DNA from 3 places in the Nocardioides sp. Bht2 genome. Region 2 is predicted to be linked to each of the others. Evidence: riboswitches for the same ligand, from Rfam matches in the RefSeq annotation. Region 2 holds a riboswitch; each other region holds the start of a gene.

Region 1 (7,965 bases), on a different contig from region 2:
CCTGCTCTTCACCTACCGCAGCCCGGTGCTCTGGATACTGCCGATCATCTGTGCCGGGGTGGCGCTCTTCGGGTCGCAGGCATTGATCTACTTCCTGGCCAAGTACGCAGACTTGACGGTCAACGGGCAGAGCTACGCCATCTTGACGATCCTGGTGATCGGTGCGGGGACGGACTATGCGTTGCTCCTGGTCGCCCGATATCGGGAGGAGTTGCGACGCCACGAGGACCGGCACGATGCGATGGGCTTCGCCTTGCACCGTGCGGCTCCGGCGATCCTGGCCAGCGCCGCGACGGTGATCCTGAGCATGCTCGTCCTGCTCCTCGCCGAACTGAACTCGACGGCAGGACTGGGCCCGGTCGCGGCGATTGGCATCGCGGTCACCTTCCTGGTGCAGATCACCCTGCTTCCGGCCCTGTTGACCATCTGCGGACGCTGGATCTTCTGGCCGAAACGGCCGACCTACGGTTCGGCGGAGCCGACCCAGTCGGGTCTTTGGGCCAAAGTGGGTAACGCGATCAAGGCACGGCCGCGGGCGGTCTGGGTGGTCACCACCGGGCTTCTCGCGCTGGCCTGCCTCGGAGTGGTCCGTCTCGACACTGCCGGCCTGTCCACCGACGAGCAGTACACCCGTGACTTCCAGTCGGTGACCGGCCAACAGGTGTTGATCGACCATGGTTTGGTCGATCAGTCCAACACGGTCGCGGTCGTCGCCAACGCCGCGCAGGCTGATGCGGTCCGTGCCGCGATGGTGGGGGTGCCCGGGATCGAGCCGCCCGGCGAGCCGGTGATCAAGGGTGACCTGGCGTTGGTCGAGGCGGTGATCGACACCGATATCGCGGCACCGGCCTCCTTCGACGCGGTCCGCGCGGTACGGGATGCGACGCACGCCGTTGCGGGCGCAGACGCCTTGGTGGGTGGCGGATCGGCCTTCTATCTCGACACGCAGGAGGCGGCTTCGCGCGACAACAAGGTGATCATCCCAGCCATCCTGGTGATGGTCCTGGTGATCTTGATGGTGCTGTTGAGAGCGGTGCTCTCCCCGGTCATCCTGGTGGCGACGGTGGTGCTCTCGTTCGGTGCCGCGATGGGGATCTCGGTGCTGCTCTTCGAGTACGTCTTCGGTTTCGCCGGATCGGATCCCGCGTTCCCGCTCTTCGCCTTCGTCTTCTTGGTGGCGCTCGGGATCGACTACAACATCTTCCTGATGACCCGGGTCCGTGAGGAGACCCGCACGCGCGGTACTCGGGCGGGATCGCTGGTGGCGTTGACGTCGACCGGCGGAGTGATCACCTCGGCGGGTCTGGTGCTGGCGGCGACGTTCCTCGTCCTGGCCACGATCCCGGTGGTCTTCCTCGCCGAATTGGGGGTCGCCGTCGCGCTCGGCGTCATGCTGGACACGATGATTGTGCGTTCCGTGTTGGTCACCGCGATCAACCTGGACCTGGGGCCGCGGATCTGGTGGCCGGGCCGGCTCGACCGCGAACCGCCGCTAGATTGGACCCATGAGCAGCAGCGAGCCGACGCCGACCGTCGAGATCCGGTCTGAGCAGCCCGTCGACGTCGCCGCCATCGCCGCGGTGACCGGAGCGGCCTTCGCCGGTGCCGAGCACTCAGCGCCGCCGGTTCGACCCGGCGGGCCGCCCGGAGAGGTCGACCTCGTCGAATGGTTGCGCGCCGACGAGGGGTGGATCCCTGAACTGTCGTTGGTGGCCGTGCTGCACGACCAGGTGGTCGGCCACGTGCTCTGCACCCGGGGCCTGGTCGACGACGCACCTGCGCTCGGCCTGGGCCCGGTCAGCGTCCGCCCGGACCTGCAGGGACGCGGCATCGGTGACGCACTGATCCGCGAGGTGCTGGCGCGGGCGGCCGAGCGGGGCGAGTCGCTGGTGGCGCTGGTCGGTGAGCCGGCCTACTACGGTCGGTTCGGGTTCGTCCCGGCACGCACCCTGGGCGTTGAGGCCCCCGATCCCAGTTACGGAGAGTTCTTCCAGGCGCTGCGGCTCGGCCCCGGCCCGCACCCGCAGGGCACCTTCAGGTACGCCGCGCCGTTCGACCGGCTCTAAGCGGTTCGGCTCAGCTCCGAGCGTCCATGCGGGGATTGCTCAGCGGCGCCAGGCCCACTGCGTGACGGTGCGGCCCGGCGTCCAGCCGGTGAAGGTGCCGACCGGAGCGGTGGTCTCGACGGCGATCCGGGTGAGTTCGCCGCCGAAGCTGCGGTAGGCGTTCGCCAGCAGCAGTTCGGTCTCCAGGGTGACGCCGTGGACGACGAGGCGGCCGCCTGGCGCCAACGCTTCGCGGCAGGCGTCGAGGACGCCGGGGCGGGTGGCGCCACCCCCGATGAAGATGGCGTCGGGTGTCGCTAGGCCCGCTAAAGCGTCCGGCGCCCGACCCTCGACCACCCGTAGGGCGGGAACCCCGAGACGGTGCGCGTTCCTGGCGACCCGGGCCGCTCGCTCAGCGTTGCCCTCGACCGCCGTGGTCCGGCAGGTGGGGTGGGAGCGCATCCACTCGATGCCGACCGACCCGGCGCCAGCGCCGACATCCCACAGGTGCTGCCCCGGCGACGGCGCCAGCCGGGCGAGTGCCGATGCCCGGAGATCACGCTTGGTCAGTTGGCCGTCGTTCTCGAAGGCGTCATCGGGGAGACCCGCGACCCAGGCTGACAGGTAGGGCGCTCCGGCTGCCGTCTCGATCGCCAGCACGTGAAGGGCGGGAACCTCCTTCACCGGCACTCGGGTCCACGCTTCGGCGGACCGGGTGAGGCGTGCGTGGTCGCGGGTACCGAGGTCGCTGAGCAGCGTGACCTCGGCGTCGCCGTGGCCGGACGACGACAGGACGGTACCGATCTCGCTGGGGCTCGCCGGGCCGGAGGTCAGCACCAGTAGCCGTCGGCGTGGCGCCAGCTCCCGGCGTACGGCATCGACGTCCCGCCCGACCAGGGTGACGATCTCGGACTCTTCAGCCGACCATCCTATCGCGGCGCGGGCCAGCGAGATCGACGAGACGGCCGGGACGATCCGGACCGCTTCGGGGCCAAGCAACCGGATCAGCGTGGTCCCGATCCCGGAGACGAGCGGGTCGCCCGAAGCCAGCGCGACGATCTGTTTTCCGGCGTGGTCTCCGAGCAGTGCGGGGAGGTTCTCGGCGAGGGGAGTAGGCCACGAAACCCGTTGCTGTGTTGGGGAAAGGCCCTTGATGCTCTCGATCGCGGCGAGGTGCCGACGGCCGCCGAGCACCACTTCCGCGCCCGCGATCAGGGCCACCTCCCCACGGCCGAGAGCGGGTTCCGCACCGACACCCAACACGGTGATGACGGCGCCTTGCGGCTCGACAGATCGACCAGAACTCGGGGGCGTGGCGGTACTCATGGCCACGGAGAGTATCGTGACGGCTCAACAACGTGAGGTGCCCCTGCGCTCCCATCATCGGAACCGGTGATGACGAGTAACGGGGAGAATCTGGGAAGCCGGTGAGATTCCGGCACAGGCCCGCTGCGGTAAATCGGGCCCTCCGAACGGAGGGACCCGCCAAGTCCGAAGACCGGCCTCACGCCATTCAGTTACTGACTGAACGAGCGGGAGCCTCACCATGTCACTGCAGTACCCATTTTCTGCCGTCCTCGGCTGCGACGTCGCCGACGACCGCCCGCTGGAGCCGATGGGCCTGGCGCTGATCCTCAACGCGATCAGTCCTGAGATCGGCGGCGTGCTGATCCGTGGCGAGAAGGGCACCGCCAAGTCGACCACCGTGCGTGGCCTGGCTGCGGTGCTGCCCGAGCTCGAGGTGTACGCCGGCGACCGGTTCTCGATCGATCCGGCCGACCCCGCCGCGAGCAGCCCGGACGTGGTCGCCCCGGGGCCGGTCGAACGACGTCCCGTCCGGCTGGTGGAGCTGCCGGTCGGGGCCACCGAGGATCGAGTGCTCGGCTCCCTGCACCTGGAGAAGGCGCTCACCGCAGGCGCCGTCGAGTTCGAACCGGGGATGTTGGCGCGGGCCCATCGCGGCGTGCTCTACGTCGACGAGGTCAACCTGCTCCACGACCACCTGGTCGACCTGCTGCTGGACGCGGCCGCCACCGGCTCGGTGACCATCGAGCGCGACGGCGTCTCCTTGCAGCACGCCGCGCGGTTCCTGCTGATCGGCACGATGAACCCGGAAGAGGGCGAGCTGCGACCCCAGCTTCTGGACCGGTTCGGCCTCACCGTCGAGGTGGCCGCGCCCCGCGACCCGGCACTGCGGGTCGAGGTGGTCCGGCGCCGGTTGGCCTTCGACGCAGACCCCGCAGGTTTCTGCAGGGGCTGGGCGTCGGCCCAGCTCGGTCTGACGGCTCGGATCGACCAGGCCCGGGTCCTGGTGGGCCGGGTCGTGCTCGGCGACGGCGCGTTGCTGAAGATCGCCGAGGTCTGTGCCGCCTTCGAGGTCGACGGGCTCCGTGCCGACATCGTCACCGCGCGCACCGCCGTCGCCCACGCAGCGTGGTCCGGACGTACCGAGGTCACCCGCGCCGACATCCGGGCGGCTGCTCTGCTGGCATTGCCGCACCGCCGGCGCCGCAACCCGTTCGACGCTCCCGGCATCGACGAGGAGCTGCTCGACCAGATCCTCGGCGACGACGAGCCGGACGGGCCTGGGGATGGACCTGAGCCGGACGGTACCGATGGTCCGGAGAGCATCGACGGCACCGAGAGCACCGACGCACCGGCGAACGGTGATCGCCCCGAGAACGCCGACGCTCCCGAGCAGGGCGACAGTCAGGCTGAAGCTCCGGAGACCGACCAGGGCCAGGCCCCCGAGCGCGAAGGTCCCGAGACCGAAGCGGCCGAGCAGGCAGGCGAGAACCAGGCCCCCACGCCCGGTGCCCCCCAGCCGCCCACCGAGCGGGCCCACGCGCCCTACCGTCCGAAGCTGCTGACCCTCGACGGTGTCGGCGAGGGGAACCCGGGGCGCCGCAGCCGGGCGCGCGGCACCAACGGTCGACGGGTCGGTGTGGAGCCAGGGGTCGGCGCCGGGCGCAGCCTGCATCTGGTGGAGACGATCCGCGCCGCCGCCGAACGGACGGCGTTGACCGGGACCAGCCGCAGTGATCGCCGACTCGCGTTGACACCGGCCGACCTCCGCAGCGCCAGCCGGGAAGGCCGTGAGTCGAACCTCCTGCTCTTCTGCGTCGACGCCTCGGGGTCGATGGCGGCTCGGCGCCGGATGGCCCAGGTGAAGACCGCGGTCCTCTCGCTGCTGAGCGACGCCTATCGACGCCGCGACAAGGTCGCGATGGTCAGCTTCCGTGGGCAGAGCGCCCGCTTGGTGCTGCCGCCGACCGGTTCGGTCGAGGTGGCCGCGCGGCTTCTCGACGATCTCCCCGCCGGCGGCCGGACCCCCGTCGCAGAAGGGCTTCTGGAGGCAGCGGCGGTGCTCCGCCGCGAGCGGCTCCGGGATCCGCGGCAACGGCCTCTGCTCCTGCTGATCACCGACGGACGCGCCACCGCCGGGAACGACGCGGTCGCCCGTTCGCAGCAGGCCGCAGCCCACCTGGCCGCCCTCGGCGTTCCGGCGGTTGTCATCGACTCCGAGGACGGACCGATGCGGCTCGGACTAGCGCGTCGACTGGCCGCGCACCTCGGCGCCGAACACCTACCGATGGCGGAGGTCAGCGCGACCGCCCTGACCGCAATCGCAGAAGAGAGAGTCGCCTGATGAGCACCCTGGACCCGCTCGAGGCCGGAACCGTCGCCCTGGTCGGTGGCGGCCCCGGTGACCCCGGGCTGATCACCGTCGCCGGGCGTGCCGCCGTCGAACAGGCCGACGTTCTGCTGGTCGACCACCTCGCCCCGCAGGGTGCGCTGGCGTGGGCCCGACCCGACGCCGACCTGATCGACGTCTCCAAACTGCCCCGTGGAGCCTTCACCTCCCAGGAGCGGATCAACGAACTGTTGATCAGTCATGCTCGAGCCGGACGCCGGGTGGTCAGGCTGAAAGGTGGGGACGGGTTCGTCTTCGGACGCGGCGGGGAAGAGCTACAGGCCTGCGCTGCCGCAGGGGTTGCGGTGCGGGTGATCCCCGGTGTCACCTCGTCGGTCGCGGTGCCCGCTCTGGCCGGCGTCCCGGTCACCCATCGTGGGCTGGTGCAGGGGTTCAGCGTGATCTCCGGGCATGTGCCACCTGACGATCCGACCTGCTCACTCAACTACCGCGCGCTGGCTACGTCGGGCACCACGCTGGTGGTCCTGATGGGCGTCGCCAACCTCGCCGCGATCAGCCGGGAGCTGATCGCTCAGGGCGTCGCCCCCGCAACTCCGGCAGCGGTGATCGCCCGCGGCGGCCATCCGGACCAAGAGGTCCGTACCGCGTCGATCGCCGAGATCGCCGACGCCGCTGTCGGGATCAATCCGCCGGCGATCACCGTGATCGGCGAGGTCGCACGTTGGGCCGCCGCGACGTCGTCTCTCACCCCGTCATTCGCCATGCAGGAGGCCTGAGATGCCACAGGGCAAGCCGGAGAACGTTCCCAACGACGGGCTCACCACCCGCCAACGCCGCAACCGTCCGCTGTTGATGGTGCACACCGGTGACGGCAAGGGGAAATCGACTGCCGCCTTCGGGCTGGCGATCCGCGGCTGGAACCAGGGCTGGCGGGTCGGTGTCTTCCAGTTCGTGAAGTCCGCGAAGTGGCGGATCGGTGAGCAGACCGTACTGGAACGTCTCGGTGCGTTGCATGAGGAGACCCGCGAGGGTGGGCCTGTCGAGTGGCACAAGATGGGCGCTGGCTGGTCCTGGACCCGGAAGCAGGGCGAAGCCGAGGACCACGCTCGGGCGGCCGCCGAAGGGTGGGCGGAGATCAAGCGCCGCTTGGCCGAGGAGACCCACGATCTCTATGTGCTCGACGAGTTCACCTACCCGATCGCCTGGGGTTGGGTGGATCTCGACGACGTGGTCGCCACCCTGCGTGACCGCCCGGGCCGGCAACACGTGGTGATCACCGGACGCCGGGCTGCCCCCGAACTCTGCGAGGTCGCGGACCTCGTCACCGAGATGACCAAGATCAAGCACCCGATGGACGCCGGTCAGAAGGGTCAGCGGGGCATCGAATGGTGATCCTGCCCCGCCTGGTCGTCGCGGCGCCGTCGACCGGGCAGGGCAAGACCACGGTGGCGACCGGGTTGATGGCCGCGCTCACGGCGCGTGGGTTGACGGTCTCCGGACACAAGGTCGGTCCGGACTACATCGATCCCGGCTACCACGCGATGGCGACGGGTCGCCCGGGACGGAACCTGGATCCGCACCTGGTCGGTGAGGCGTTGATCGAGCCGTTGCTGTTGCACGGTGCTCGCGATGCCGACATCGCTGTGCTGGAAGGGGTGATGGGCCTGTTCGACGGTCGGCTCGGCACCGACGGGTTCGCCTCCACCGCTCATCTGGCGACCCTGACCCGGACGCCCGTGGTGCTCGTGATCGACGTGGCCCGGATGTCGCGATCCGCCGCGGCGATCGTCACCGGGATGGTCCAGTTCGACCCCGCCGTCGAGGTCGCCGGAGTGATCCTCAACCGGGCGCGCCCGGGGCGGAACACCACCGAGATCGCCCGTGCCATGCCGGTCCCGGTGCTCGGCGTCGTTCCGCACGACGAAGCCATCGAGTCGCCGTCGCGTCATCTCGGCCTGGTCCCGGCTGCCGAGCGGGTCGGCACCCAGAGCGTGATCGATCGACTGGCGGAGCACCTGGCTCGCCACGTCGACCTGGACGCCGTGCGTCAGGTGGCCCGGAGCGCGGCACCGGTCGACGCCGCTCCTTGGGATCCGGCGGACGAGGTCACGCCGGTCGCCGGAGCACCGGTGGTCGCGGTGGCCGGTGGGCGTGCCTTCACCTTCCGCTACGCGGAGACCGAGGAGCTGTTGAAGGCCGCCGGCTGCCGGGTGGTCAGCTTCGACCCCGCCCACGACGACGAGCTGCCCGCGGGGACGCAGGCGC
Region 2 (7,965 bases):
GGCGCACGACGACAGCGCCGTATCGGCCGCCCGGCAGCGGGTCCTGGCTGATGTCGGCTGGGGCGAACGGGTCGACTGGCGCCAACCTCGGAACGCCTGCCTGTGGATCTTCCTCGCAGTGATCGGCTACGGGCTTTGGTACACCGTGACCATGGTGCGGACCGGGTCCCGGTCCTACGGAGAGCCGCTTGCCATAAATACGGCGATCTTCGCTGCTTACGCGGTGATCTTCTGGTGGTTCACCACCCGGATCGACCGCTACTCACGGCAACCACTGGACCTGCGGATCGCTGCCTTCATCTGGGGTGGCTTCGGAGCCACCTGGACCATCGCGATCCATGCCAACACGGCATTGATCGGTATCTACAGCAAGGTCATCAGCAACAACTTCGCTGTCGCCTGGGGAGCCGGGTTGGCGGCACCCTTCGTCGAGGAGACGGCGAAGGGCGCCGGGGTTCTGCTGCTGATGTTCATCGCCCGCAATGTGGTCCGGACCGCGTTCGACGGATTCGTGCTCGGAGCCTTTGCAGGGTTGGGCTTCGAGATCGTCGAGGACATCCTGTACGCGTTCAACAGCGCACAGGATGATTTCGGAGTGGACCCGGTTGGGTCCAGCCTGGACACGTCCTTGTTGCGCCTCGGCACTGGGTTCACCTCGCACATCCTCTATTCGGCTGTCTTCTGTGCCGGGGTCGTCTACCTCGTGGGGACCGTCGCCGAGCGACGACGGGTCGGCCGTGGGCTCGCCCTGTGTGCGGCTGCGATGGCGCTCCACCTGGTCTGGGACAGCACTGCGGCGATCGCGCAGGGCAACGGTCCGGTCGTGCTTGCTCTGCTGGCAGGCTCGGTGTTCGTCGCGTTCGGCGTCGTGTTGGTCGCCTTCCGGCTCAGCGTGGCGGCTGAACGTCAGGCGATGCGGGAGTTGATGGCTCCTGAGGTCGATGCCGGGCGGCTGACCGAGGAGGAGCTCGAGGCGCTTGCCGGCTCCTGGCGCCAACGCCGAAGCTACCGGCGCAAGGGTGGGGTGCGCGACCGCCGACGTCGGAGCCACCGGCTGGAAGCGGCTCACGACCTTGCCGACGCGCTGGGGGCCGCCCGGGGCGCGGAGACGGAGCGGGTGAGCTTCGCACGCTCCGAACTTGCCCGGTTCGAAGCGTCGACCGAGACGTAGTCAGAGCTTCGGCGGACGCGGCGGGGCTGGGAACGTCGGTACCCGGCCGCGGGTTCCGTAGGCGTTCAGCGTGGCCGACAGAGTGGTGGCGAAGGATCGTTCGGCGTCCTTGTCGAAGCCGAGACTGGAGGTGAACCAGTACATCGGCGTATCCACCTGCAGCACGATCGCCAAAGTGCCGTCGGCCATCGGCGTGACCGAGACCCGGAGCCGGAGGAGATCGTCGACCTGAGGTAGTTGGTTGCCGAGTTCGATCACCAGGTTGGGGTTGGCCAGGGGCGGCGAGATCGGGATCTGGAACTCGCCGGGGCCACCGGTCGCCTTCGACTCGAAGAGCGCGGCCACGTGGTGGATCGCCCGCACGCAGTCGGCGGCCGAGGCTGCGGTGTTGACGGTGAGGCTCATCTGCTGTTCGCGGCGATGAGCGCATCGAGCGTGTTGTAGTACTGGCGGGCCTTGCGGCGTGAGGCTTCGCTGCCTGTCTCCAGTCGCTCACGCCGGGTCTGCGTCAACTCCAGCGTGATCCGGAGGTGGAGTTCGCGCTCCTCCATCCGGGCGCGCTGCTCCACCAACTCCTTGCGCAGCGCTTTCCAGCCCGCTGAGGAGAGCTGGTAGATCGTGATCGCGGTGCCGACATGACCGGCGAGCTTCCAGCCGATCTTGACCGCTTTCCAGACGTGCGCGCCCTTGCCTGCTGCGATGACGTCGGTGGAGAGGTCGCGCGCCTCCTCGGTGAGCGAGGTCAGCCCCAGCCGGGCGAGTTCGGTGGCGGCGGCCGCAGGGGCGTTCGGATCCCACACCCAGGCGTCGTCGTAACGGAAGACCGGACCCTGGCCAGGAGTAGGCACCGAAGGCAGGGAACGCTGCGGGACCTCGTACTCGCCTGCGCCGGACTCGGTCCAGTCCTGCCAGCCGTCGGCGTCGACGGTGTGCCGATGGTCCGTCACCTGGACGAGATCCTCGGGCGAGGTCAGCCGGGTCAGCGCCAAGCCATGCAGCGCCGAAGGCAGGGTCAGACGCCAGTTCTCGTCGTCGATGCGTGCCGCTTCACCACCGAAGCTACGGGCCAGCTCGGTGGGATCGAAACCGTTGGCGGTCGTGGCCACGACCGTTTGTTCGTCGCTCACCGCTCGAATGTAGCGCGTGCTGTGAGCCACGTCACTGGTCCGGGTGGCGGGGTTGATCGGCCCAGAAACGGTCCGGTGTCGCTGTCACACATGCCACCATGCCGCCATGGGGTTGACGCGGGGCGGGTTCTGGAGGCGGCTCAGCGGCGGGATCTTGATGATCCTCCTCGCCGTGGTGGTGCTGCTGTGGCCGATCATCGCGGCGGCCACCGCAAGCGTCTCGCCGGCCTACTGGATCGGAACAGCTCCTCGTGATCTGGCTCTGGAGGCGGACACCACCTACGGCATCTATGTGGTGGACGGCGCCAACAACGGTTTCTCCATCTCCTGCTCGGTCTTCGAAGCGGCGGGGACGCCGCTGGAGCTCGAGGAAGGGCACCTCGCTTTCAGCCTCCCCGAGGACGAGTCCTTGATGTACGAGTTCAAGAGCGCCGCGGGCCACGTCACCGTGGTCTGCACCGCTACCGACCCGGTCTACGTCGCCCAGGTCCCGAACGAGCGAGCGGCATTGATCGGCGTCGCTATCGGCGTTCCGCTGGCCAGCGTCGGCATCCTGTTCCTTGGCATGGCTCTGACCGGGCGGAGGCGAACCGCGTAACGCTGCAGTTCGGTTCCATCTGACGGGAGGGCGGCCGGTCGGCGACTGGCCCACCTCCTAGCCTCCGCTGGACGGAGGAGGACTGAACGATGGCCGATCTTGCCACCAACGCACGTCTGATCGAGGCGGTACGCCAGTTGATGACGGCGGCGGCGACCAGCGAGGTGCCGCCCGATGAGCTGCAGCAGATCACCGCCAGCATCGGCGACCTGACCGGACGCCTGGCCAAGGAGACCCGTCCGACGCCGTTCCGCTCGCACCTGGATCTCGCTGCGATCGATCGGGTCCGGGCCGGCGAAGCCTGGCCGTTGTGGACCCACAACCCGCTGGCGATCCCGCTCGACATCAAGGTCAGTGACGGCGTCGCCACCAGCGACCTGTTGGTCGCGCCGCTCTACGAAGGGCCGCCCGGTCTGATGCATGGCGGGATGAGCGCAGCGGTCCTGGACTCGTTGCTCGCGGTGCTGGCGCAGGTCCAGCGACGTCGCGTGGTGACGGTGCGGCTGGAGATGTCCTACCTGGCCCCGATTCCCTTGGGCTCCACCGTTCACCTGGTCGGCGAGATCACTGCGAGCCAGGGGCGTAAAACCACCGCTGTCGGCGAGATCCGGCTCCCGGCCGGTGACGACGGTCAGGTGATCGTCGCGGTCCGTGCGGAGGCACTGCTGCTGGAGATCCCCGGCGCCCCGGACTGAGCGACTCGCCGCGTCACGCAGACGGCACAGGGCGACTGGCCGCTGTGCTCACCCAACGAAGAGGAGTTACTAGTGGTGCACCTTGCACTCGTCACCGGCGCCAGCCGCGGAATCGGCCGGGCGATGGCTCGTCGTCTGGCCTCGGAGGGGATCGCTGTCGCGGCTGTCTCGCGAACGCTGCGCCCCGGTGACGGCGCGCTCTCGGGCTCCTTGGAGGAGACGGTCGAACTGATCCGCGCGGACGGTGGTACGGCGGGTGCGTTCGCCGTCGACCTGGGCGACCCGGACCTCGACCGGGTCGCGTTGATCGCCCGGATCGAGGCCGAGATGGGGCTCACCGTGGACATCCTGGTCAACAATGCGGCGGCCGCACGCCAACACGGCAAGGGATTCGAGGAAGCGACGCGAAGGATCTTCACCGAGACGGTGGAGACGAACATCTGGAACACCTGGGACCTGATGAAGGCCGTCGTGCCGGGGATGCGCAGGGTCGGTCACGGCTGGATCGTCAATCTCTCCAGCCGGATGGCCTCACCGCGGGTCGGCCCACCGTTCGCGCCGCACCCCTTGCGCGGTGGGGTGCTCTACGGCGCGACCAAGGCAGCTATCGATCGGCTCAGCACGGGGGCTGCGCTGGAACTGCACCCCGACAACATCGCGGTCAACACCTTGGCGCCCAACCGAGGCGTCGCCACGGAGAACGCCAACAACTTCGTGCCCGGCTGGCCGGCCGAGCCGGAGGAGACGATGGCGGAGGCGAACCTGTTGCTCTGCACCGGCGACCCGCAGGTGCTCACCGGCCGGGTGGCCTACAGCCTCCCGCTGATCAAGGAGTTCAACCGCCCGGTCCGCACCCTGGACGGGCGTGAGCTCGTGACCGGGTGGCAGCCGGACGAGATCGATGAGCGTTCGCTGCTGCCGGAGTACCTGGTCTATGCCGAGTCTCCGGAGTTCCCGCGCGACCTGTTGGCGAAGACCGGACAGCTGTGAGTCGGCCTCGTCGTGGGCACCGGGGGAGGCCCGCGACGAGCCGGCAGGGCGAGGGGGTAGCCTGCTGAGGCCAGTCGTACTCCGTCAGGAGTCAGGGAATCCGGTGAGAATCCGGAACTGACGCGCAGCGGTAAGGGGACGGGCGGGACACGTCAGCAATGACAGCCACTGGGCCATCGGTCTGGGAAGGCGTTCCGTTCCGGTTGAACCGAGTCCGAAGACCTGCTGGCCCTGGCGACAGCCGTCGTCGGGTCACAGCGGACTCCGCGTAAGGGTCCCCGACTCAGATGGTGTGCAGTGACTTCGGCGAAGCGTTCCCGGCCCGACCAGTGTCCCGGTGTCCTCCGGCCCTGGCCGGCCGACGACGGCCTGCTGGTCCGGCTGCGCCTCCCCGGCGGGCGGGTGGCCTACGCCGCGTTGCTCCGCCTCATGGAGATAGCCGAGGAGTTCGGGGACGGGGCAGTCCATGTCACCACCCGGACCAACCTGCAACTGCGGGCGCTGCCCGCCGCAGCGTGCGGGCGCCTGCTACCGGATGAGGTCGAAGCGGCGCTCGCGGACACGGGGCTGCTGCCGAGCCGGGCCCATGACGTCGGTCGCAACATCCTGGCGTCGCCGCAGACCGGACTCGCGGGCGGTCGGGCCGACCTGCGTCCGGTCGTCGCCGAGTTGGACCGCCTGCTGCTGGCAGACGCCGAACTCGGCACTCTCAGTGGGCGTTTCCTCCACGTGCTCGATGACGGGCGCGGCGACGTTCTCGACCGCAGCTGCGACCTGGGCCTGGTGGCGCTGGACGCAGAGCGTGGCCAGTTGCGCATCGGCGAGCACTGGGGCGAGGTGGTCCGGCTGCCCGAAGCTCCGGCCCGGTTGGTCCAGTTGGCCCGGGAGTTCCTCGCCGTCCGCGGCGGTGGCCCCCAAGCGCCCTGGCACATCCGTGAACTGCCGGCGCTGTTGGCGCCGCCGCAGCCCGCCGACCCTGAGCTGCCGCAGGCGTTGGCACCGCTCCAGTACGGCCCGGTCCCTGGCGGAGTGCATGTTCCCGTGCCGCCGATGGGCCTGCGCCGCGACCACCTCCGCTTCCTCAACGCATCCGAACTGGTCGTCACGCCGTGGCGTGGCGTCCTCGTCCCCTGGGAGAGCCGATGACCAGCCCTCGCCGACCTGATCGGCACTATCCGTACATCGACCGTGGCCCGGCGATCTACCTGGACTCGTTCGCCACCATCCGGCGGGAGAGCGACCTTTCGGGTGTGCCCGCGAGCGCGGAGAAGCTTGCGGTGCGGATGATCCACGGCAGCGGGCAGACCGATCTGGTCGACGACCTGGTGGTCGACGACCGTCTGGTGCCGGCGGCGCGGGCGGCGTTGCAGGCCGGCGCGCCGATCCTCTGCGACGCGACGATGGTGGCCCGGGGGGTCACGCCCAGCCGGTTGCCGGCCGACAACGAGGTGCTCTGTTTCCTCAACGAGGCAAGGGTTCTTGGCCTCGCCACCGAGTGGGGGACTACCCGTACGGCAGCCGCCGTTTCGCTGTGGGAGCCGCATCTGGAGGGTGCGGTGGTCGCGATCGGGAACGCACCGACGGCCCTCTTCCACCTCTTGGAGATGCTGATCGACGGTGCCCCGAGGCCCGCGGCGATCGTAGGTTGCCCGGTCGGCTTCATCGGTGCCGCCGAGTCCAAGCAGGCGCTGGTGGACTTCGCTGTGGAGCAGGGGATCGACATCCCGTTCGTCACTGTCCGCGGACGTCGCGGCGGATCGGCGATGACCTCGTCGGCACTCAACGCGATCGCGCAGGAGGAAGAGTGACGACCGGACGGTTCGCGGGCGTCGGAGTGGGGCCGGGTGACCCGGAACTCCTGACCCGTAAGGGCGCACGTCTCATCGAGAACGCCGATGTGGTCGCGTACCACGCTGCTGCCGGCAAACCCTCGAACGCGCGCAGGATCGCCGGCGAGCTCTTCGCTGCGGGCGTGGTCGAGGAGGAGTTGACCTACCCGGTGACCACCGGGACCACCGATCACCCGGGTGGTTACGAGGGCGCACTCGCCGATTTCTACACCGAGTCGGCGGCCCGGCTTGCCGCCCACCTCGACGCCGGGCGCAACGTCGTGCTGCTGTCCGAGGGAGATCCGCTCTTCTACGGCTCCTACATGTACATGCACGACCGGTTGTCGGCCAGCTACCCCACCGAGATCGTGCCCGGGGTTCCCGCGTTCCTGGCCGCGACCGCCGCCGTCGCGCAACCCCTGGTCCGGCAGACCGACGTGCTGACGGTGCTGCCCGGGACCCTGCCGCGCGCAGAGCTCGCACGTCGACTGGCGGACACCGATGCGGCCGTGATCATGAAGCTGGGAAGGACCTTCCCGGCCGTGCGTGCGGCCCTTGCCGAGGCTGGGCGCTTGGACCATGCCTTCTATGTCGAGCGCGCCTCGATGCCCGAGGAGCAGTGGCGCCCCGTGGCCGAGGTGGATGCGGAGACCGTGCCGTACTTCTCGCTGATCGTGGTCACCGGGGACAGTCTCAACGGTTCCCGTAGCCGGGTCGCGGCGGCGGTCCGTGACGGCGGTGTCGAACAGAGCGGTGTCGAGCAGTCCGGTGAGGGCGGCGGCACGCCGGTGACGGAGCTGCTGGTCGTCGGGCTCGGTCCAGGGCCCGACCACTGGCTGACGCCGGAGGTCGCTGCCGCGCTCGGCGAGGTGGAGCACGTGGTGGGCTACGCCCCCTACGTCAATCGGGTGCCGCAACGCGAAGGGTTGACCCGGCACGCGAGCGGCAACACCGTCGAGGTGGATCGGGCGCGGGACGCGCTGGAGCTGGCACTTGCCGGTGAACGGGTCGCTGTGGTCTCGGGCGGGGACGCCGGGGTCTTCGGGATGGCGGCCGCCGTCTTCGAGGCTGCTGAGGACCCGCGCTTCGCGGAGGTACCGATCCGGGTGCTCCCGGGGGTGAGCGCGGTGCAGGCGGTGGCTGCACGCGCGGGTGCGCCGATCGGTGCCGACTTTGCCGTGGTCTCGCTCTCGGATCGGTTGAAGCCGTGGCCGGTCGTGGAGAAGCGACTGCGGGCGATCGCCGAGGCGGACCTGGTGCTGGCGATCTACAACCCGGCGTCGCGGAGCCGCACCGAGCAGATCGCGGTGGCGCGCACGGTGCTGCTCGAGCACCGTGCGCCCGAGACCGTCGTCGTGGTCGGTCGTTCGGTGGGCCGCGCTGGGGAGTCGATCGAGGTGACGACGCTGGCCGAGTTGGACCCGAGCAGCATCGACATGTCGTGCCTGGTGCTGGTCGGCGCTGCCTCGACCCGGGTCTCGACGGCCGGGGTCTGGACCCCGAGGTTCGTGCAGTGACGGTTCATTTCGTGGGCGCCGGGCCGGGTGCAGCGGAC
Region 3 (7,965 bases), on a different contig from region 2:
CATGTTCTGCGCCTTGTAGGGGGCTACCGAGAGCCCACGCCGGGCGAACGCTCGACAGAGCCCGGTGGTCAGCACCGACTTGCCTGCGTCCGAGGTGGTCCCGGCGATCAGCAGTCCGCTCATCGGGTCGCCACCGGGGCACGGAGGAGGTAGGCGTCCATCACCCAGCCGGCCTCCTGTTTGGCCTTGGCATGCGCTTCGCGGATCTCGGGAAGAGCAGCGGCCACGGTTCCGGCGACCAGCCGTTCGCCGACCGCACCGAGGTTGGCGCCCCACCAGATCTGCCATTCGGCGAGCTCCGGCGTGGCCAGGTGCTCCAACGCCTGAGCGGATCCGAGCATCACCACCAGGTTCTGTGCGCCGGCAGCCAGGGCTGAGCCGAGTCGTCGGGCGGTGGTGATCTGCACCGGTTGACCCACCTCGTGCAGCACGATCCGGTGCCGGGCAGCCAAGATCTGGGGTGCACTGATCCCGGGGATCACCTCCCAGGTCAGGTCGATGGACGCCGCCAACCCCTCGATGATCCGCAGCGTCGAGTCGTACAGGGAGGGGTCGCCCCAGACCAGGAAGATCCCGATCCCGTCCTGGATCTCGATCTCTTCGGCGAACGCCGCCACCCGCGCCCGGTGCCAGTCACGGACCGCGCCCGGGTAGTCGCTCGGGTCGTTGCGATCGCGTTCCGGGTCGGTGATCTCGATCAGTTCGAGGCCGAACTCTCCGCAGATCCTGCGCCGCACCTCGAGCAGAGCGTCGTCGTCGGACTTCCGGACCGCGAGCACATAGTCGGCTTCGGTCAACGCCTCAGCGGCTTCCCAGGTGAGGTGGTGCGGCCCCATCCCGAAACCGACTACGCGCAACGTCTTCACTACTGGGAGTTCCCCTCGGATGCATCGGCTTCCAGATCGCCTTCGACCTCAAGGTAGACCGCCTGCAGCGCGGTCAGGGTCTCCGGCGCGGGTTCTGCCCAGAGTCCTCGTTCTGCGGCTTCGTGGAGCCGCTCGACGATGCCCCGCAACGCCCACGGGTTCGAGGCCCGCAGGAACTCCTGGTTCTTCTCGTCCAAGACGTAGGAGGTGGCCAATGACTCGTACATCCAGTCGTGGACCACGCCCGCGGTGGCGTCGAAGCCGAACAGATAGTCGACGGTGGCCGCCAGCTCGAACGCGCCCTTGTAGCCGTGACGCTGCATGGCCGCGATCCAGCGCGGGTTGACCACCCGGGCCCGGAAGACCCGGTTGGTCTCCTCCTGCAAGGTGCGGGTGCGGATCGCGTCCGGCGAGGTCGAGTCACCGACGTACGCCTTCGGGTCGGCTCCGGTCAGCGCGCGCACCGTCGCGACCATGCCGCCGTGGTACTGGAAGTAGTCGTCGGAGTCGGCGATGTCGTGCTCGGCGGAGTCGATGTTCTTCGCCGCCACCTTGATCCGGCGGTAGTTGGTCCGCATGTCGTCGGCGGCCGGGGCACCGTCCAGGTCGCGGCCGTAGGCGAAGCCGCCCCAAGCGGTGTAGACCTCGGCCAGGTCCTTGTCGTCGCGCCAGGTTCCGGACTCGATGACCTGCAGGATCCCGGCGCCGTACGAGCCCGGCTTGGAGCCGAAGATCCGGGTCCGGGCACGGCGCTCGTCGCCGTGCGCGGCAAGGTCGGCCTGGGTGTGTGCCCGCACGAAGTTCTGCTCGGTCGGCTCGTCGAGCTCGGCAACCAGGCGCACGGCGTCGTCCAGCATCGCGACGACGTGTGGGAAGGCATCGCGGAAGAAGCCGGACACCCGCACCGTGACGTCGATCCGGGGGCGGCCGAGCTCCTCGAGCGGCACCACGACCAGGTTGCTGACCCGGCGCGACTGCTCGTCCCACTCGGGGCGAACGCCCAGCAGGGCAAGGACTTCGGCGGCGTCGTCGCCGCTGGTGCGCATCGCGCTGGTGCCCCAGACGGAGAGGCCGACCGAGGTCGGGTACTCGCCGGTCTCGTCGAGGTAACGCTGCAGCAGCGAGTCGGCCATCGCCTGGCCGGTCTGCCAAGCCAATCGGGACGGCACCGCACGCGGGTCGACGGTGTAGAAGTTGCGGCCGGTCGGCAACACATTGACCAGGCCACGCAACGGCGATCCTGAGGGCCCCGCCGGCACGAAGCCGCCGGAAAGCGCGTGCAGTACCGCGTCGAGCTCGTCGGTGGTGCGGGCCAGTCGCGGGACCACCTGGTCGGCCGCGAACTCCAGCACCCGGACCACCTCGGCGTCGCCGTGCAGGGTGCCGGCGGTACCGGGGTCCCAGTCGGCCTTCTCCATCGCCTCGATCAGCGCGCGTGCCTGCGCCTCGATCGCGTCGACCTCGACGGTGGGTGCATCGGGGCTCAGCCCCAGCGCGCCGCGTAGCCCCGGTACGGCGTTGCCGACACCGCCCCAGACCTGGCCGGCCCGGAGGATGGAGAGCACCAGGTTGACCCGGGCCTCGCCGGTCGGGGCGCCACCCAGGATGTGCAGACCGTCGCGGATCTGCGCGTCCTTGATCTCGCAGAGCCACCCGTCGACGTGGAGCAGGAAGTCGTCGAACTCCTCGTCGTCCGGGCGCTCCTCGAGACCGAGGTCGCGGTGCAGTTGGGCGGCGTGCATCAGCTGCCAGATCTCACCGCGGATCGCCGGCAGCTTGGCCGGGTCCATCGTGGAGATCTTGTCGTACTCCTCCAACAGTGCTTCCAACCGCGCGATGTCGCCGTAGGACTCGGCGCGGGCCATCGGCGGCACCAGGTGGTCGACGATGGTGGCGTGGGCGCGGCGCTTGGCCTGGGCGCCCTCGCCGGGGTCGTTGACCAGGAACGGGTAGATCAGCGGGAGGTTGCCCAGCGTGGCGTCGGGGCCACAGGAGTCCGAGAGCGCGGCGTTCTTGCCGGGCAGCCACTCCATCGAGCCGTGCTTGCCGAGGTGGACCACGGCGTCGGCGCCGAAGCCTCCGGTCGACGGCGCGGCCTCAAGCCACCGGTAGGCAGCCAGATAGTGGTGGCTCACCGGCAGGTCGGGATCGTGGTAGATCGCCACCGGATTCTCACCGAAACCCCGCGGCGGCTGGATCAGGATCACGATGTTGCCGGCGGTAAGGGTGGCGAGCACCAGTTCGCCGTCCTCGTTGACGAACAGCGAGCCAGGGGCCTCGCCCCAGGCCTCGGTCATCGCCTCACGCAGTTCGGTGGGCAGGTGCGCGGTCCAGGACCGGTACTGCTCGGCGCTGATCCTGACGTGAGCGTCGGTCAGTTGCGCCGAGGTCAGCCACTCCTCATCCTGTCCGCCGGCCGCGATCAGCGCATGGATCAGGGCGTCGCCGGCCGCGGTCTCCGCCTCCGGAGTCTGCTCGTGGTCGAGCAGCGAGGTGATGGTGTTGTCGCTGCCGAGGTGGTAGCCCTCGTCGCGCAGTCGGCGCAGCATCCGGATCGCGGAGACGGGAGTGTCCAAGCCGACGGCGTTGCCGATCCGGGCGTGCTTGGTGGGGTAGGCGGAGAGGACCAGGGCGAGTCGCTTCTCCGCGTTCGGGAGATGGCGCAATCGGGCGTGGTTGACCGCGATCCCGGCCACCCGCGCCGCGCGCTCGGGGTCGGCCACATAGTGCGGAAGCCCGTCCTCGTCGATCTCCTTGAAGGAGAACGGTGCAGTGGTGATCCGGCCGTCGAACTCGGGGATCGCGATCTGGTTGGCGTAGTCGAGCGGGCTGATGCCGTCGTCCGACGCCACCCACTCCGCGCGGCTGTTGGTGAGGCAGAGCCCTTGCAGCACGGGGATGTCGAGTGCTGCCATCCGCTCGACGTCCCAGGCCTCGTCGTCGCCGCCCGCGCTGGCGGTGGCCGGCACCGAACCGCCGGCCGCCAACACGGTGACGATCAGCGCGTCGAGGGTGCCGAGTGCCTGGTAGAGGTCGTCGGTCGCGGCGCGCAGCGAGCCCGCGAAGATCGGCACGCCGACCGCTCGGCCGGTGGCGTCGACGGCGTCGGCCAGGGCGTGTGCGAAGGCGGTGTTACCGCTCGCCTGATGCGCCCGGTAGTAGAGGATGCCGATCCGGGGGAGCGTGGCATCGGCAGCGGGCCGCTCGGCGAATCCCCAAGCCGGCAGTGCGGCCGGCGGCTCGAAGCCGACGCCGGTGAGCAACACGGTGTCAGCAAGGAAGGCGTGTAGCTGTGCCAGATTCTCCGGGCCGCCCTCGGCGAGGTAACGGTGCGCCTCGGCCGCGGTGCCGATCGGCACCGTGGAGAGCTCCATCAGCTCCGCGGACGGCTGCTGCTCGCCACCGAGCACGACCAGGGGTGTGCCGGCGGCCCGCAGCTCGGCCACGCCCGGCCACAGGTGCTCGGGCGAGCCGAGGAACCGGATCACCACCAGCTCGGCGTCCGCGGTGATCGCGCCCAGGTCGCTGTCTGTGGAGCGGGACGGATTCGCCAGTGCGTAGTCGGCGCCGCTGGTCCGGGCCGAGAGCAGGTCGGTGTCGGACGTCGAGAGCAGGGCAATGCGTGTGGACGCGGCCATGTGCCGGGTTCCTCCTCCGGGGTTCTCGCCCCGTGTCACGGTCGGATTCTGTCCACGGCCAGTGTCTGGCTGCCCGGCGCCGGTCGGGGAGGACCGGTGCGGGTCACAGTGGCGGAACCGCCCCGGAGTCGCACCGGGTTCCTGCACCATGAACGGGATCGAGCCTACGACAGCCCGTCCAGGTGTGGCCGGAGAGGGTTGCCAGCCGACCAGTCGCTGGGCGAGGCTGGGCCGTGGGAGGGCTGGTCTTGAGGAGGACTTGATGCCCGTCGCTGTACCGACCCCCGGTCGGATCTTCGAAGCTCTCGAAACCGAGCACGACTACTGGCTCGACGAGGTCGAGGGCCGACTGCCCGATGATCTGGCGGGCACCCTCTACCGCAACGGTCCGGGGCGTCTGGAGATCGGCGGAAGTCCACTCGGGCACATGTTCGACGGCGACGGCATGCTGGCTATGTTCGCCTTCGACGGCGGGCGGGTCCGGTTCCGGAACCGGTACGTCCGGACCAGTCACTACCGCGCCGGGCAGAGCTCGGTTGGAGCGCCGATGCGTGGCTTGGGCACGCTCCGGCCGGGAGGGCCGCTGGCCAACGCCCTACGGATGCCGGCGAACGTGGCCAACACCAGTGTCGCGCTTCACGCCGGGGAACTCCTCGCTCTCTGGGAGGGCGGCAAGCCACATGCCCTGGACCCTGACACGTTGGCCACCCGCGGCGTCTACGACTTCGACGGCCAACTGCGCTGGCTCGGTGCTTTCTCGGCGCACCCGAAGGTGGACCCCCTCACCGGGGACCTCTACAACTTCGGTGCCGAGGTGGTGCCGCGGCCGGCGCTCCGGTCGTATCGGGTCGATACCCGCGGCCGGATGCATCGGCTCGGCGCGATCTCCCTGCCCGAGCCGGTCTTCTGCCACGACTTCGCGCTCACCCAGCAGAACCTGGTCTTCGTCGTCGATCCGCTCGGACTGGCGAAGCGGGCACTGCCGGGCGTGCTGCTCGGCCTCACCAGCTTCGACCGGGCGCTCCGGTTCGACGCGGGGCGCGGCACGACGATCCTGATCCAGCCCCGGGACGGCGGCAAGGTCCGCCGGATCACCGTCCCGGCCTTCCTGCACTTCCACATCAGCAACGCCTACGACGATGGGACGGACGTCGTCGTCGATCTGGTCCGGTGGGACCGCGACTGGGAGTCGTTCAACCAGTCGCTGCGCGCCTATCGCCCGGATGACCCCGACCGGCCTGACGATTGGCAGTTCGGCGGCGTGTTGACCCGGCTCCGGATCACCCCGGCGGACCGGGTGATCATCGAGGAGTTGGCTGACGTCTTCGGCGAGTTCCCGCAACTCGACCAGCGGCGGGCGACCAGGGCGCACCGGTTCAGCTACCTGGCCGGACGGGTCCGACCGGGCGAGGAGGCCGACGCGATCGTCGGTATCGACCATGAGCTCGACCGGGTTCGGGCGCATGCGCTGCCACCGGGACACACGGTCAGTGAACCGGTCTTCGTGCCGCGCAGCGACGATGCCGCGGAGGACGACGGCTGGCTGCTCGCGGTGGCCTACGACCCGTTCGCCCACCGCTCGCGTCTGCTCGTCCTGGACGCCCGGCGGATCGAGGACGCCGCGGTCTTCGTCGGGCACCTGCCGCACCACCTGCCGCAGAGCTTCCACGGCACCTTCACCTCGCGGGTGGCGCGTCCGTGACCTGCCGCGCGCACATCCATTGTCGAGTTCGGGCAGAATGAGGCCATGGCGACCCAGACTGAACAGACGGTACGAGAGGTCACTCCTGACGGCGGCGTCGTCGTGGGTGACGACGGTTCCCCCGGAGCTGCTGGCGCGGTGCGCTTCGCGCTCGCCGAGGCCGAGCGTCGTGGAACCACGCTGCACGTGATCCGGGCTTGGACGATCAGCAGTGCTGTCCGTCCTGAGGGCCTTCCGATCAACGTGACGCCGTCCCTGCTGGAGTTGGAGGAGGCGACCCGTACCGCGGAGGAGAGCCGGATCGCCAAGCTGCTGGGCGAGACCACCGTCCCGGTCGAGGTCCACACGGTCTACAGCCCCTCGGCGCAGTCGCTGATCCACGCCTCGGCCACCGCCGACGTCGTGGTCGTCGGCTCGCGGGGCCGCGGCGGTTTCGCCACCCTGGTCCTCGGCTCCGTTGCCGAGCAGGTCGTGCGCCACGCCGCCTGCCCGGTGATCGTGACCCGTAAGGCCGTCGAGGCCTGAGTGGTGGTGGGGTGAGCTTCTCCACCCGGGTGGTGGTGATCAACGCCCTCATCTTCACGCTCGGAACGGCGCTGCTGGCGGCTTCGCCAGCAGCGCTCGGCAGCAGCGCGTTGCTCTCCGAGGTGGCGCTCCTGGTGGTGGGCGTCGGCCTGATGGTCTGGGCCAACACCCTGTTGGTACGCAGCACCTTGCGACCGGTGGAGCAGTTGGTCGACGACCTCGATCAGGCCCGCGGCACCGAACCGTTCGAACGGATCGAGGTTCCGCACGACCCGATCGCCGGTGGCCTGGCAGCTGCCGTCAACGATCTGATCGACCGGATCGAGGCGGGCCAGCGCGACGCGAAGCTGGCAGCGTTGGCGGCCCAGGAGTCGGAGTCGGCGCGGATCGCCCAGGAACTGCATGACGGCGTCGGCCAGTCGTTGACCGCGGTGCTGCTGCAACTCGGTGCGCTTGCGGACCAGCCGCCTGACGAGGTCGCAGCCGCTCTCGAGGAGGTTCGCGAAGCTACCCGGGAGAGTCTCAACGAGGTCCGTGAGGTGGCGCGACGGCTGCGTCCCCAGGCCTTGGAGGACCTCGGCCTGCACAGCGCGCTGGCCGGGCTCTCGACCCAACTCTTCAAGCACGTCGAGACCCATGTCGAACGCCGCATCGAGCCCGGGCTCCCACAGCTGTCGGAGGCGGCGGAGTTGGTGGTCTACCGGGTGGCACAGGAAGCTTTGACCAATGTCGCCAGGCACGCGGCGGCGCGGTGGGCTGAGATCCGCCTGGTAGAACAGGACCGCGGGGTCCAGTTGACCGTCACCGACGACGGTGTCGGGCTCGGGCGGCACGCGGACGGAACGGGTCTGCGGGGGATGCGGGAACGGGCCGCGCTGATCGACGGCAGGCTCTCGGTGCGGCCCTGGCGCGGAGGCGGAACCGTGGTCACATTGTGGGTACCAGCAGTCAACGAGGAGACAGACCAATGACGGAGTCGGGTAGATGGCGGATCCTGCTCGCCGACGACCACGCCCTCGTCCGTCGTGGGGTCCGGATGATCCTGGAGCAGCAACCCGACTTCTCAGTGGTCGCTGAGGTCGGAGACGGCAAGGAGGCCGTCGACGTGCTCCGCGACGTCGAGGTCGACCTCGCGATCCTGGACGTCGCGATGCCGCGGCTGACCGGCCTACAAGCTGCCCGTGAGATCTCGCGGCGCAAGGAGTCGCCGAAGATCCTGATGCTCTCCATGCAC

Evidence for each region. Region 2 has a riboswitch for cobalamin ahead of ACLM5J_RS19360 (nitrite reductase). Riboswitches for the same ligand answer to the same signal wherever they lie in the genome.
Region 1: another riboswitch for cobalamin. It lies ahead of ACLM5J_RS20630 (VWA domain-containing protein); the one in region 2 lies ahead of ACLM5J_RS19360 (nitrite reductase).
Region 3: another riboswitch for cobalamin. It lies ahead of cobN (cobaltochelatase subunit CobN); the one in region 2 lies ahead of ACLM5J_RS19360 (nitrite reductase).

The regions. Positions count from the first base shown of each region.
Region 1 covers NZ_JBLBWI010000030.1:7,769-15,733, reverse strand. Annotated here, with positions in the region: gene ACLM5J_RS20645 (MMPL family transporter) at 1-1,549, shown strand, start outside; gene ACLM5J_RS20640 (GNAT family N-acetyltransferase) at 1,506-2,066, shown strand; gene cbiE (precorrin-6y C5,15-methyltransferase (decarboxylating) subunit CbiE) at 2,106-3,371, opposite strand; cobalamin riboswitch at 3,401-3,567, shown strand; gene ACLM5J_RS20630 (VWA domain-containing protein) at 3,592-5,694, shown strand; gene cobA (uroporphyrinogen-III C-methyltransferase) at 5,694-6,476, shown strand; gene cobO (cob(I)yrinic acid a,c-diamide adenosyltransferase) at 6,478-7,092, shown strand; gene ACLM5J_RS20615 (cobyrinate a,c-diamide synthase) at 7,086-7,965, shown strand, end outside.
Region 2 covers NZ_JBLBWI010000022.1:41,890-49,854, forward strand. Annotated here, with positions in the region: gene ACLM5J_RS19330 (PrsW family intramembrane metalloprotease) at 1-1,171, shown strand, start outside; gene ACLM5J_RS19335 (hypothetical protein) at 1,172-1,576, opposite strand; gene ACLM5J_RS19340 (hypothetical protein) at 1,573-2,298, opposite strand; gene ACLM5J_RS19345 (hypothetical protein) at 2,405-2,896, shown strand; gene ACLM5J_RS19350 (PaaI family thioesterase) at 2,986-3,591, shown strand; gene ACLM5J_RS19355 (SDR family NAD(P)-dependent oxidoreductase) at 3,664-4,581, shown strand; cobalamin riboswitch at 4,636-4,826, shown strand; gene ACLM5J_RS19360 (nitrite reductase) at 4,879-5,727, shown strand; gene ACLM5J_RS19365 (precorrin-8X methylmutase) at 5,724-6,389, shown strand; gene ACLM5J_RS19370 (precorrin-2 C(20)-methyltransferase) at 6,386-7,927, shown strand; gene ACLM5J_RS19375 (cobalt-precorrin-4/precorrin-4 C(11)-methyltransferase) at 7,924-7,965, shown strand, end outside.
Region 3 covers NZ_JBLBWI010000028.1:3,108-11,072, forward strand. Annotated here, with positions in the region: gene ACLM5J_RS20380 (cobyric acid synthase) at 1-123, opposite strand, end outside; gene cobF (precorrin-6A synthase (deacetylating)) at 120-866, opposite strand; gene cobN (cobaltochelatase subunit CobN) at 866-4,504, opposite strand; cobalamin riboswitch at 4,543-4,670, opposite strand; gene ACLM5J_RS20395 (carotenoid oxygenase family protein) at 4,767-6,206, shown strand; gene ACLM5J_RS20400 (universal stress protein) at 6,252-6,731, shown strand; gene ACLM5J_RS20405 (sensor histidine kinase) at 6,743-7,702, shown strand; gene ACLM5J_RS20410 (response regulator) at 7,699-7,965, shown strand, end outside.